4 regions of the Kitasatospora sp. NPDC004614 genome follow, and region 3 is predicted to be linked to each of the others. Evidence: riboswitches for the same ligand, from Rfam matches in the RefSeq annotation. Region 3 holds a riboswitch; each other region holds the start of a gene.
The links. A riboswitch is a leader RNA that binds a small molecule or an ion and turns the genes downstream of it on or off. The one in region 3 is predicted to bind cyclic di-AMP.

Region 1 (3,187 bases), on a different contig from region 3:
AGGGCCCCGCCCACGGACGAGACCCTGCCGCACGGTCGGGGTGACCGGATTCGAACCGACGGCCTTCCGCTCCCAAAGCGGACGCGCTACCAACCTGCGCCACACCCCGTGGTGCCGAGCAGAAGAGTACACGTCGGGCCGCCTCCGACCGGGGCGATATTCGCGAGCCGACAGCGCGGAAGGAGTGTGCAATCCACCGGCTCGACCAGGTACCCTGATCCAGTCCTCGCCACCGCGACGCGGTGCGGGTACGCCTTTGCGGGTGTAGCTCAATGGTAGAGCCCCAGTCTTCCAAACTGGTCACGCGAGTTCGATTCTCGTCACCCGCTCCACAAGGCCAACGGCCCCGACTGCCAACGCAGTCGGGGCCGTTGCCGTTGGTCGGCCCGCGCCGCATGGCCGGGGGGCGTTCGCCCGCGCAAGGGCGCCGGAAAGCCCGAAGGCCCCGCGCAGCGGACTGCGCGGGGCCTTCGGGGGGTGAGGCGTGGATCAGACGTTGACGCCGTGGGCCGCCAGGTAGGCGACGGGGTCGATGTCGGAGCCGTAGTCCGGGGTGGTGCGGATCTCGAAGTGCAGGTGCGGGCCGGTCACGTTGCCGGTGGCGCCGGAGAGACCGATCTGCTGACCCGCCGTCACGGACTGGCCGGCCGAGACGGAGATCGAGGAGAGGTGGGCGTACTGGGCGTACTTGCCGTCGGCCAGCTTGATGACGACCTGGTTGCCGTAGGCACCGCCGTTGCCGGCGGAGACCACGGTGCCGTTGGCGATGGCCTTGAGGCTGGTGCCGGTGGCGACCGGGAAGTCGATGCCGGTGTGGTAGCCGGAGGACCAGTTGGAGCCGGCGACCTTGTAACCGGTGGTGACCTTGCCCGGCGCCGGGGCGACGTAGGTGGAGCTGTTGCTCGCGGCGGCCGGAACGGCGGCCGGGGAAGCGGTGGTGGCCGTGGTGGCGACCGGGGGCGCCGCCTGCGGGGCCGGGGCCACGGGCTGGGCCTTGACGGTGCCGGTGGTGGCCGGCTTCGCGGTGTCGGCCTTCTTGACGGCGACCTTCGGCGCGGTGGCGGTGTCCGTGGAGGTGGACTTGGCGGCCGGGGCCTGCGCGGGGGCGGCGGCCTGGCCGTTGATGGCCAGCTTCTGGCCCGGGAAGATCAGGTCGGGGTTGCCACCGACCACGGAGCGGTTGTCCTGGTACAGCTTCTGCCAGCCACCGTCGACGTGCTGCGCGGCGGCGATCTTGGACAGGGTGTCGCCGGAGGCGACCCGGTAGCTGTGCGGGGCGGCGGCCTGGTCGGCGACGGGGGTGGCGTCCACCGAGACCGTGGACGGGTGGCTGCCGGCCTGCTCGGTGGCGGTGTGCGCGGAGGCGGCGGTGACCGGGAGGCCGATCGCGGCGCCGGCCACACCGGTGGCGATGGCGATCCGGGCGATGGTGGCCAGGCTCGGCTTGCGGTGCTTGCCCTGAGCGGACATGAAGGCGTTCCTCTCCGACGCCTGCGAGGTGAGCTGTCGGGTTCGGGCGAGAGTTGCCCGGCCGCAGGGACTGCGGCTTCACCCCAAGCCGTTCCCGGTGGTTTCCGGGCCCGGCGACTTACCTGTGGTTCCCCCGCTCCTGCCGTGGCGTGGTATCTGGTCGGCACCGGACGACGGCAGGACTAGGCGTTCCGTCCGGTGGCCCGCCCGGTCACTGGCCGGGCTGCGGAGGAAGCAAATCCCACGGCCCGTGAGGCTGGCAAACGCCGATCGGCCCCGCTCCCTGGGTCGGGAAGGGGCTGACGATCCACCAGGTCACGCTGTGCCGACACCCTGCTGCGGTGCGCGTACGCGATCATGACAGTGCGCGTACGAACCCCGCACGGTGGGCGACTTCGGCCACCGTGCGCGTTCGGGCGCGGACCTGGCGTGACGTCGCGGGTGAGCCTGGTCACCGTGGGCAGGCCGAATGGACGGCGCGGGGGTGTCTCCCGCCCGTCGTGGCGTGCCGCCGGGGAGCCGACAGGCCGTCAGCCCGCGATCGACGCGATGGCCTTGGAGACCGAGGTGAGGAACTGCTGGATCGGGCCGGCCATGGTCGACTGGCTCAGCATGAAGCCGAACAGGGCGGCGACGATGGCGTGCCCGGTCTTCAGCTGCTTGTTGCGAATGAAGATCGCGACGATGATGCCGAACAGGACAAGCGCGGAGACGGAGAAGGCCACCGGGACTCACTTCCTCGATTCATGGCGGGGGTTCGGTGGAAGCCGGCGTTGGCTCCCAGGCGGAAACCGGCCCCTGCCCCCCGTGTCCCCACCACTCCATCCGGACTCAGTGTGGTCGCTCGTGCTGAGTGCGTAAAGGACTTGCCCGGTCGCTCGGTGCCCGAACCCGCCTGGCAGGACTGATTTTCGCCGACCGCGACGATAGCGGACGGGTTCTGACACCCCGTCGGCGGGCGGTGGTCCGTGCTGGCCTGCGCGGCAAACCGGCAGGCAGATCCAACATCGCCGCCCGGCTCGGGCCGCGTACCGGAATTGGCCGAAGATCAACGTCCGGGTTTGACACTCCGTGGACAGTCCGCGCTCACCGCGTCTGCACCGGACGGAAGTTCAGCGGCGCCAGACCAGCAGCACCGCGCGGTCGTCGTTGACGTGCTTGGCGACGGTGTCGATCAGCCGGACCGCGGAGCCGGGCCGGATCGACCCCGGGGCGGTGGCGACCAGCCGGTCGGCCTCGCCCATCAGCCGGTCCATGCCCTCGGCGAGGTCGCGGCCGGGGATCTCCACCATGCCGTCGGTGCACAGCATCAGGACGTCGCCGGGGCCGAGGGTGCCGCGCACCCCCTCGAACTTGGCCTCGTCGTAGACGCCGAGCAGCGGGCCCTCGGCCTCCTTGACCTCCCAGTACCCGGCGCCCGCGAGACGGTGCATGCCGGGCAGGTGCCCCGCGGAGAGCAGTTCGTACTCGCCGGTGTCCAGGTCGACCACCAGATGGACGGCGGTGGCGAAGCCCTCCGCCCAGTCCTGCCGCAGGAGGTAGCCGTTGGCGGCGGGCAGGAAGTCGTGGGCGGGCAGCGAGCCGAGCAGGCCGCCGAAGGCGCCGGAGAGCAGCAGGGCGCGGCTACCGGCGTCCATGCCCTTGCCGGAGACGTCGGCGAGGACGGCTTCCAGCATCCGTCCGCCGGGGCCGGTGCGGGCGGCGACCATGAAGTCGC
Region 2 (3,187 bases), on a different contig from region 3:
ACCTTCACCAGCAGCGCGTTGGCGGTGCCGGTCTCGATGCCCTTGCGCAGGCGCTCCGGGTTGGTGACGAACAGGTCGTCGCCGACCAGCTGGACCTTGTCGCCCAGCTTGTCGGTGATGGCCTTCCAGCCGTCCCAGTCGGACTCGTCCAGCGGGTCCTCGATGGAGACCAGCGGGTAGGCGGCGACCAGCTCGGCGTAGTACTCGACCAGCTCGGCGGCCGACAGGGCCTTGCCCTCGAACTGGTAGGCGCCGTCCTTGTAGAACTCGGACGCGGCGACGTCCAGGGCGAGCGCGATGTCCTTGCCCGGGGTGTAGCCGGCCTTCTTGATGGCCTCGGTGATGAGGTCCAGGGCCTCGCGGTTGGAGTCCAGGTTCGGGGCGAAGCCGCCCTCGTCGCCCAGGCCGGTGGACAGCCCGCGCTCCTTCAGCACGCCCTTGAGGGTGTGGTAGACCTCGACGCCCCAGCGGACGGCCTCGGAGAAGGACTCCGCGCCGATCGGGGCGATCATGAACTCTTGGATGTCGACGTTGGAGTCCGCGTGCGAGCCGCCGTTGAGGATGTTCATCATCGGGACCGGCAGCACGTGCGCGTTCGGGCCGCCCAGGTAGCGGAACAGCGGCAGGTCGCTGGCCTCGGAGGCGGCGTGCGCGACGGCGAGCGAGACGCCGAGGATGGCGTTGGCGCCGAGCGAGGACTTGTCCGGGGTGGCGTCCAGGTCGAGCATGGCCTGGTCGATCAGGCGCTGCTCGGTGGCGTCGTAGCCGACCAGCTCCGGGCCGATCTGCTCGATGACGGCGAGGACGGCCTTCTCGACGCCCTTGCCGAAGTAGCGGTTCTTGTCGCCGTCACGGAGCTCCAGCGCCTCGAAGGCGCCGGTGGAGGCACCCGACGGGACAGCCGCACGACCGGTGCTGCCATCGTCGAGACCGACCTCGACCTCGACCGTGGGGTTGCCGCGGGAGTCGAGGATCTCACGGGCTACGACGACATCAATGGACGGCACGAGGCATCTCCTAGCGGAAGCGGATGTGTGGTCGTTACGCCCAGAGCCTAGCCGCAGACATGCCCACGGCCACGCCCGGCCGGGCCCCGTCTCACCGTGTGGCCCGGCTACTCACTGGTAGTTCACCTATTTGCCCGTCGGCGGCGGGCTCCGGGCGGCGCGAACTGCTGGGCGCACGCCCGGAGCGGACGAATCGTCAGACCGACGAAGGGTCTATACCACTGCCGGGCCGGAGCCGGCCGGACCGCGCCGTCACAGCGCCAGCACCTGGCCGGGCATGATCACATCGGGGTCGGCGCCGATCAGTTCGCGGTTCGCCCGGAACAGCTGCTCCCAGCCGCCGGACACGTTCCGCGCGGCGGCGATCCCGGACAGCGTGTCGCCCTCCTGCACGGTGTAGTTCCCGGTGCCGGACTGCGTCGGCCCGTCGGCCGGGGCGCTCTGCTTCGAACTCTTCGACTGCTGCTGCGACTTCGTCTGCTTCTGCTCGGGCGCCGCCGCGCGCTGCTGCGAGCGGGAGGCGGTGTCCTCGGAGCTGTCGCCGCCGCGGGACAGACCGGCCTTGATCGAGCAGGACGGCCAGGCGCCGGGCCCCTGGGAGGCGAGCACCCGCTCGGCCACCGCGATCTGCTCGGAGCGGGTGGCCTGGTCGGCGCGGGCGGCGTAGTCGCCGCCGCCGTAGGCGCGCCAGGTGGAGGAGGAGAACTGCAGGCCGCCGTAGTACCCGTTTCCGGTGTTGATGCCCCAGTCCCCGCCGCTCTCGCACTGGGCCACGCGGTCCCAGGTGTCGGCGGGTGCGGCTGCCGCTCCGGTGGCGGAGAGCAGGGGCAGGGCCAGGCCCACGGAGGCGACGCCTGCGGCGGCGACGACCTTCTCGGCCTTGGTGCTACGGCGGTGACGTCCAGTACCGGCGAACAGCATGGGACTTCCTCTCCGCACGCCTACGAGGTGAGCTGTCGGGTTCGGACCGGGAGGCTGGCCCGGCCGCCGGGAGGTCCGGACGCGGTTGCGTCCGTTCCCCGGCGGCTTCACCCCAAGCCGCTGGGAGTACGGCGTTCACACCTGGTTCCCCCGCTCCTGTCCGAATCCTGGTCGGTGTCCCGAAGGTGCGGCGGACAGGACTCGGCGTGCCGCGTTCGGGGCCCGCAGCTGCGGGCAAATCGGAGAGTAAGCAGAGCTGACGAGCAATCACAAGCTCATATCACCGGTATCACGTCGAAATTACGGACCTTCACTTCTCGTGCACAAACCGTCCATGTATGTCCGTATTCGCCCGAAGTGGGGGCGCACCCGCGCCCCCACCGGGCCCACGGACGGTGACGTGCGGGGGCGGGGCGAGGGCAGGGCGGCGGCGGTCGAAACCGGGTCAGCGGGGCGTGAAGGAGACCGGGAGTTCGCGCAGCCCGCGCATGATCAGCCCACCCCGCCAACGGAGTTCGGCCGGATCGGCGGCCAACTGGAGGTCCGGCAGCCGTGTCAGCAGTGTGCCGATCGCGCGCTGCCCTTCGAGCCGGGCCAGCGGCGCACCGATGCAGTAGTGGATGCCGTGTCCGAAACCGAGGTGCGGATTGTCCGTCCGGGCCAGGTCCAGGGTGTTCTCGTCGGAGAACCGGTCCGGGTCGCGGTCCGCCGCGGCCAGCACCACCAGCACCGGGTCGCCCGCCGGGATGTCCACCCCGCCGATGCTCAGCGGCCGGGTGGCGAACCGCCAGGTCGCCAGCTCCACCGGCCCGTCGTAGCGCAGGAGTTCCTCGATGCCGGTCTCCAACAGGCCCGACTCCCCGCGCGCCAGCGACTCCTGGAGCAGGGTGCGCTGATCCGGGTTGCGCAGCAGCGCGTAAACGCCGTTGCCGATCAGGTTGATGGTGGTCTCGAAGCCGGCGAACAGCAGGATGAAGGCCATCGCCGCGGCCTCGTTCTCGGTCAGGTGCTCGCCGTGGTCGCTGGCCCGGATCAGGCCGGAGATCAGGTCGTCGCCGAGGTCGGCGCGCTTGCGGTGGATCAGGTCGGCCAGGTACCCGCGGATCTGCTTGACCGCGCGGCCCACTCCCCCGCGCTTGCCACCGGTATGGCGAATCATCATGCCGGCCCAGTCGCGCAGGTCGTCCTGGTCCTCGGGCGGGACGCCGAGCAGGTCGCAGATCGCGTAGATCGGCAGCGGGAAGGCGAATTCGTGGATC
Region 3 (3,187 bases):
AGGACGGCGGCGGCCAGGTGGTCGGTCAGGTCGTCGAGGGTGCGGACGGCGACCAGGCGGCGCAGCTCGGCAAGGCCCCCGGGGACGTGCTTGTACAGCGACGGGGTGGCGACCCCCGCCTTGGCGGCGACGGCGGCCAGGGTGAGCGTCTCGGCGCCCTGGGCGTCGATCAGGCCGAGGGCGTGGTCCACCACCGCGGTGGGGGAGAGTCCGGCGCGGGCCATCAGCGGGCGACCTCGTTCAGCTCGTTCAGGAACGGGAGCAGGGCGTCGGCGACGGCCTGGGGGTAGCCGGCCATCGGGTAGTGGCCGCCGTTCTCGATCATCACCTTACGGCCGCGCAGCGCGGCGGCCTGCCGGTCGGCGATCAGCTCGGGGTTCGGGAAGTCGGGGTCCTTGCTGCCCATCAGCACCAGCGCGGGCACGTCGACGGCCTCGCACCAGCCGACCGGCGCGGAGTCCCCCGTGAGGTAGCCGCGCAGCGCGGCCTTCCGGGCGGGCTCGCGCAGCATCTCGGCGAGGCCGGCCCGGTAGGCGTCGAAGTCGGCGGGCCGCGCGGTCGGGTAGTAGAACTTCTGCATCGAGCTCCACAGGCCGGGGAACGCGGTGACCAGCGGGGCGGCCAGGCCGAACAGGGCCTTCTGGAAGGCGTTCAGCGGGAGGTTCTCGATGAAGGCGTCGATCAGCACCACCCCGGCGGTCCGCCCGGGGGCGAGCTCGGCCGCGCGGACCACGGTGGCGCCGGTGTAGGAGTTGCCGGCCAGGACGGCGCCGCGCAGGTCGAGGTGGTCGAGCAGGGCGACCAGGTCGCCGGCGATCGCGGCGGGGGAGTAGTCGGTGAACCCGGTGGAGGACTCGCCGAGGCCGCGCAGGTCCATGGTGATCACCCGGTGCCCGGCGGCGGTCAGCAGCGGTGCGAGGTGCCGGTAGGTGGCGCGCTTGTCGAGCATGCCGGGCAGCAGGACGACCGGGACGCCGGTGCCGGGGGTGTCGTCGTAGGCGATCCGGCCGCCGGGGACGTCGACGTACCGGGTGGTGCCGAGGGTGCTGTTCATGGCGGGCCTCCTGGGCGGGCGTTGCGGTGCGCCGGGCGCTGGAGGCCCGGCCGGCTGCCGATAGCCATAAAGCTAAGGCTAATAGCCTTAGCCGTCAAGTCGTGGTGGCCGGCCGGATCGTCAGATCCCCTCCACCTTGAACGGGTCGTGCTCGGCGAGCAGCTTGTCCAGCCGGGCCTGGTCCACCCGGCTGGTGATCGCGCCCTCGTCCTGGCGGTCCCGGATCACCTTGGCCAGCGTGAACGCGGAAGTGATCTCGTACAGCAGCCCGACGGCGAGGAAGGCGCGCATCCAGGCGCTCACCGGCAGGTAGGCGATCCCGAGCGAGAGCGCGGCGGTGGCCAGTCCGAAGGAGACGGCGGCCTGGGCGAAGTAGGCGGCGGTGGTCCGGTGCGGCACGGTTGCGGTCATGGCATCAGGGTCGCGCCGGCCCGGAGGCGTGGCGTGAGTACGGATACTCAACCACTCGGTCACAATCCGTCAGGTTGGCCCTGGTGAACCGTCACAAATCACCCATAGGGCGTCAGGAAATCTTCGCTGTCTCGTGGTAGCGGCTTGGAATCATGGGGTCCATAGGATTAACGTTTGATAACGCAGCGCGGTCGGCAACGCCGTAACCATGCGGCACCGTGCGCCACGCCTAATCCACTTGGGCACACCCTTCGGGGCGTCCCAGGAGCCGGGGAACCACGTTTCCACCGGGGTGAATCGGGACGGCCCTGGGCCCGACCGTAGGAGACCTTCCACCTCCGAACCCGTCAGCTAACCCGGTCGGCGGCAGGGAAGGAAGGAGCACGCCCCCGTGGCGTCGACCTACACTGAGAGCACCGGCACCCAGTTGCTCGACCACCCGGTCGAGCCGGAAGCCGCCCGGCACCGGCTGCCCCGTCAGTCCCGCGCCGGCGCGCCCCTGCTGGGCGTCACCGCGATGACCGCCGCGCTCGGCGCCACCGCACTCGGCGCCGCCCCCGCGCAGGCCGCCGCCCCGGTGCCCGTCACCGCCGCGGACGAAGCCTCCGACGGCCTCCTCGCCGGCGACCCCGGGCTCGCCCTCGCCGCCCGCATCCAGCAGCAGGCCGACGGCCAGCGCACCGCCGCCGACGAATCCGCCCGGCTGGCCGCCGCGCAGGAGGCCGAGGCCAAGCGGGCCGCCCAGCAGGCCGAGGCCGAGCAGGCCGCGCACACCCTGCCGGTGGCCGGCTACCAGCTGACCGCGCACTTCGCCCAGTCCGGCGCGCACTGGGCGCACCTGCACACCGGCCTGGACTTCGCCGCCCGCACCGGCACTCCCGTCGCCGCCGTCGCCGGAGGCACCGTCACCTCGGCGGGCTGGTCCGGCCCCTACGGCTACCGGGTCATCCAGACCCTGCCCGACGGCACCGAACTCTGGTACTGCCACCTCTCCCGGATCGCCACCGCCTCCGGCCAGGTCGCCCCCGGCACCGTGCTCGGCGCGGTCGGCGCCACCGGCAACGTCACCGGCCCGCACCTGCACCTGGAGGTCCGCCCCGGCGGCGGAGCCCCGATCGACCCGCTGCCCTGGCTCCAGCAGCGCGGCCTGCAGCCGTAGTTCTTCCGCTCATCGACGGCCGCCGCGCTCGGGCAGGAGCCGACGGCCGAACACCGCGCAGCCGAACAGCAGCCCGCCGGCCAGGAAGAACGGCTCGTACAGCACGGTCGCGAAGCGGGCCATCGCGTCCAGCTCCGCCGCCGAGCGGTGACCCGCCGCCAGCGCCAGCCATTCCGGCACGGAGGGCGCGGCGTGCACGATCAGCAGCACCGCCGTGCCCCGGGCCGCCCACAGCAGCCCGCGGGCCGGCAGCCGCTCGCCCCACGGCCGTATCAGCGCCAGGGCCAGCGCCGCGGCCACCGCGCACAGCGGTACCGCGATGATGTCGATCACCAGCAGCGGCGTGTTGTCCAGCACCGACAGCCCGCCCGGCAGACCGGCCCGGCCGCCCAGCAGCCAGTACAGGTGCACCAGGGCGAAGACGGCCGACCAGAGCGCGGCGGCCTGCGCGGCGATCCGACGGAACGGCGGGCGCAGGCCGACGGAGGTGGCGCCGGCCGGAGTCACGATGTCCATGGCTCCACCCTGGCCCGGCGGCCCCGCCCCGCGGATCGTCCGGACGG
Region 4 (3,187 bases), on a different contig from region 3:
CCGAAGGCGGTGACCACCACGGCCCAGGCGCCGGCCCCGCCCCACTCGCGATCCGCCAGGACCGGGCCGAGCACGAACACCGAGGGCAGCACCACCACGTGGTACACCGCGATCGCGAGCATGCCCGACCACACCCAGGCCCGTTCTCGCACCTGCCGCCAGCCGACCCGGAGTTCGGCCAGGAACCCGAGTCGCTCGGCCTGCTCCGCACTGGCCCGCCCGCCCACCGCACCGAGTCTCGCCAGCACGGCGGCGCTGGCCGCGAAGCTCGCGGCATCCACCATCAGGGCACCGCCGGGCCCGGCAAGGGCGACCAGCGCGCCAGCCAGCACCGGGCCGATCACCAACCCCACCGAGTGGACGAGCCCGCGCAAGGCATTGGCCTCGCTCAGCCGTTCACCGGACACCAGCAGCGGGATCAGCCCGGTGGAGGCGGGCAGGAAGAAAGCGTCCGCCACCCCGAACACCACCATCAGCAGTGCCAGCACCCCGACCCGGGCCGTCCCGGTGAGCAGCAACACCGCGACGGCCGCCTGGACCACGCACCGCACCAGATCGGAGGCCAGCATGATCCGCTGTCTTGGCATCCGGTCCGCCCACACGCCGCCGATCAGCATGAACACCAGCGTCGGCAGCAGGCCCGCCGAAGCCACCAGGCCGACATCGGCGGCCGACCCGCCGATCGACAGCACGGCGAACGGCAGCGCGACGAACGACACCCTGTCGCCCAGGACGGACAGCGACTGGCCGACGAACAGACGGGCGAACTGGCGCTCCACCCGGAGCACTTCGGGAATCAGCACAGCCACGGGCACCTCCACAGCGGGTCGGGGAACAGCGATCACCGCGATGGTAGGAAGCTCCCGAAGCAGCTGTCGCGCGATTTATCCGCAACGCCTGCAATGCCCAGATCTCGCTCAACTCGCTTTAATGTCACGGCATTTGATGACCACCCAGCTTCCAAGCGCTTAAGCGGGACCGTCCGCCTTCCCTCCCCCCGCTCCCCCAATCCCACCGATCGGCCAGACTTTCGCACCCGACCATCGGACCGCCGGATCACCCGACCGCCCGACCGCCCGGGCGGCGCAACTCGGCCGTAATACAGCCGCGATGAGCTTGTGATTGCTCCGTTCGAGTGATTAGGCTCGGTCCGGCCCGCACCGCCGGGCCCCGCACGCGGCAACGCCGAACCCTGTCCGCCGCGTTGCCGGGTCGACCACCACAACCCTTGGACAGGGACGGGGGAACCAGGTACGTCGCCGCCCCCACGGCTAGGGGTGAAGCCGCCGCACCGGCTCCCGCCGGCACACGGCGGCCGGGCCTCCCTCCGGTCCGAACCCGACAGCTCACCTCGCAGGCGTGCGGAGAGGATCTGGCATGCTCTTCACGGGTTCCGGGCGCCACCGTCGGCAGAGCCAGGCGGAGAAAGCCGCCGAGCGGGCGATCGCCGCAGCCGGCGTCGCCGGCGTCGGCCTCGCCCTGCCGCTGCTCGCTGTGACGGGTGCGCAGGCCGCCCCCAGCACGGTCTGGGACCGGGTCGCCGACTGCGAGAGCGGCGGCAACTGGAGTTCCGACTCGGGCAACGGCCTGTACGGCGGCCTCCAGATCACCGCCCAGCGCTGGATCGACTACGGCGGTACCCGGTACGCCGAGCTGCCCAGCGGAGCCACCCGCAGCCAGCAGATCGCGGTCGCCGAACGGATCCTGGCCACCGAAGGCCCGCAGCCGTGGGTGTCCTGCGCCGACACGGCGGGCCTGCGCACGGTCAGCGCCCCCGGCGTGGTGGACAACAACGACTCGGCGGACGAATCGGGTGCGCTGCGCGGCGCCCGCGGCATCGCGGCCGTCAACACCGCCTCGGACGGCACCGTCGCCCCGCAGAACGCCACTCCGGTGTTCTCCGGCCTGCCCGGCTACGACCCGGTGTACCACGTGTACTGGTACGAGAAGAACGGCGGTTGGTTCTGGACCAGCCACCAGAGCCTGTACGAGCGCTACATACAGCTGACGCACCCCCAGCCGCCTGCGGCCACGCCGTCCCCGGCCCCCACCCCGGAAAGCCCGGCCACCCCGACCACTCCGACTACGCCGACTGCGCCGTCGACCGACCCGAGCACCAACCCGAGCCCGAATCCGACCACACCGTCCGACAACCAGAACGGCAACGGCAACGGCAACGGGAACGGCGCCGAGAACGGCAACGGCACAGGCCACGGCAACGACCAGGGCCAGGGTCAGGGTCAGGACGGCCACGGCGGCACCCAGCAGCCCACCACCCCCGACCCGGCCACCACCACGCCGCCCCCGAGCGCCTCCACGCCCGGCAGCGCACCCGCGCCCGCCGAATCCCCGTCCGCCGCGACCCCGTCCCCGCAGCCGTACACCGTCGGCCCGGGCGACACGCTGGCGAAGATCGCCCGCAGCCACGAGCTGAACGGCGGCTGGAGCGGTCTCTACCAGAGCAACCAGCAGGTGGTGGGCGAGAACCCGGACCTGATCCACCCGGGCCAGGTGCTGAACCTGGGCTGACGGCCGCCCGGTCGAGCCGCCGTCACTTCGGGACGGCGGCCAGTCCGGTGCAGCCGCGCAGGCCGTCGCGGCGCTGCTGGGCGGCCTTCGCCGCGCTGCCGGTCTGCGGGACGGGCACGCCCCGGCCGTCGATGTGGGCGGGGGTGAACATTTCTCCGGTGACGCGTCCGTCGGTGCTGATGGTGAGTGTGGTGACGCCGGTTTCGTCGGAGGCGGTGTAGTTCGAGGTGCCGTACCAGAGGAAGTTGCCGAAGCCGTACGCCACGTAGGTGTTCCCGAGCATGCCCGCGCCGAGCATGGTGTGGGCGTGGGTGCCGACCACGGCGGTGGCGCCGGCCGTGGCGAGCTTCTTGGCGAGTGCGGTCTGCGCGGCGGTCGGGCAGGCCACGCCTTCCTCGCCCCAGTGCAGGTAGACCAGTACCACGGGCGCCTGCGCCTTGGCCTCGGTGACGGCGCGCAGCAGGGCCTTCTCGTCGAACGCGGAGGCGATGCCGGCCTTGTGCTCGCCGGCCCGCCACTTCTGGTTGGTGATTTCGTCGACCTGGCTCGCCGCCAGGACGGCGACCTTTGTTCCGCGCACGTCGGCGATGTGGGGCGCGAAGGCTTCGGCCGTGTCCTTGCCGATGCCGATCAGCGGAATCGGGGAGTTGGCCTTGGC

Region 1: another riboswitch for cyclic di-AMP. It lies ahead of ACFYST_RS11910 (peptidoglycan DD-metalloendopeptidase family protein); the one in region 3 lies ahead of ACFYST_RS30185 (M23 family metallopeptidase).
Region 2: another riboswitch for cyclic di-AMP. It lies ahead of ACFYST_RS24150 (transglycosylase family protein); the one in region 3 lies ahead of ACFYST_RS30185 (M23 family metallopeptidase).
Region 4: another riboswitch for cyclic di-AMP. It lies ahead of ACFYST_RS14085 (transglycosylase family protein); the one in region 3 lies ahead of ACFYST_RS30185 (M23 family metallopeptidase).

The regions. Positions count from the first base shown of each region.
Region 1 is NZ_JBIALR010000003.1:542,456-545,642, forward strand. Features, by position in the region: tRNA gene ACFYST_RS11900 (tRNA-Pro) at 36-109, opposite strand; tRNA gene ACFYST_RS11905 (tRNA-Gly) at 259-332, shown strand; gene ACFYST_RS11910 (peptidoglycan DD-metalloendopeptidase family protein) at 490-1,470, opposite strand; cyclic di-AMP (ydaO/yuaA leader) riboswitch at 1,476-1,630, opposite strand; gene ACFYST_RS11915 (hypothetical protein) at 2,001-2,195, opposite strand; gene ACFYST_RS11920 (PP2C family protein-serine/threonine phosphatase) at 2,583-3,187, opposite strand, start outside.
Region 2 is NZ_JBIALR010000012.1:183,473-186,659, reverse strand. Features, by position in the region: gene eno (phosphopyruvate hydratase) at 1-1,007, opposite strand, end outside; gene ACFYST_RS24150 (transglycosylase family protein) at 1,260-1,928, opposite strand; cyclic di-AMP (ydaO/yuaA leader) riboswitch at 1,932-2,112, opposite strand; gene ACFYST_RS24145 (cytochrome P450) at 2,374-3,187, opposite strand, start outside.
Region 3 is NZ_JBIALR010000020.1:22,689-25,875, reverse strand. Features, by position in the region: gene ACFYST_RS30200 (TetR-like C-terminal domain-containing protein) at 1-224, opposite strand, end outside; gene ACFYST_RS30195 (alpha/beta fold hydrolase) at 224-1,054, opposite strand; gene ACFYST_RS30190 (YiaA/YiaB family inner membrane protein) at 1,175-1,465, opposite strand; cyclic di-AMP (ydaO/yuaA leader) riboswitch at 1,682-1,846, shown strand; gene ACFYST_RS30185 (M23 family metallopeptidase) at 1,857-2,624, shown strand; gene ACFYST_RS30180 (DUF3995 domain-containing protein) at 2,634-3,140, opposite strand.
Region 4 is NZ_JBIALR010000005.1:52,916-56,102, reverse strand. Features, by position in the region: gene ACFYST_RS14090 (MFS transporter) at 1-809, opposite strand, end outside; cyclic di-AMP (ydaO/yuaA leader) riboswitch at 1,208-1,374, shown strand; gene ACFYST_RS14085 (transglycosylase family protein) at 1,378-2,529, shown strand; gene ACFYST_RS14080 (CapA family protein) at 2,552-3,187, opposite strand, start outside.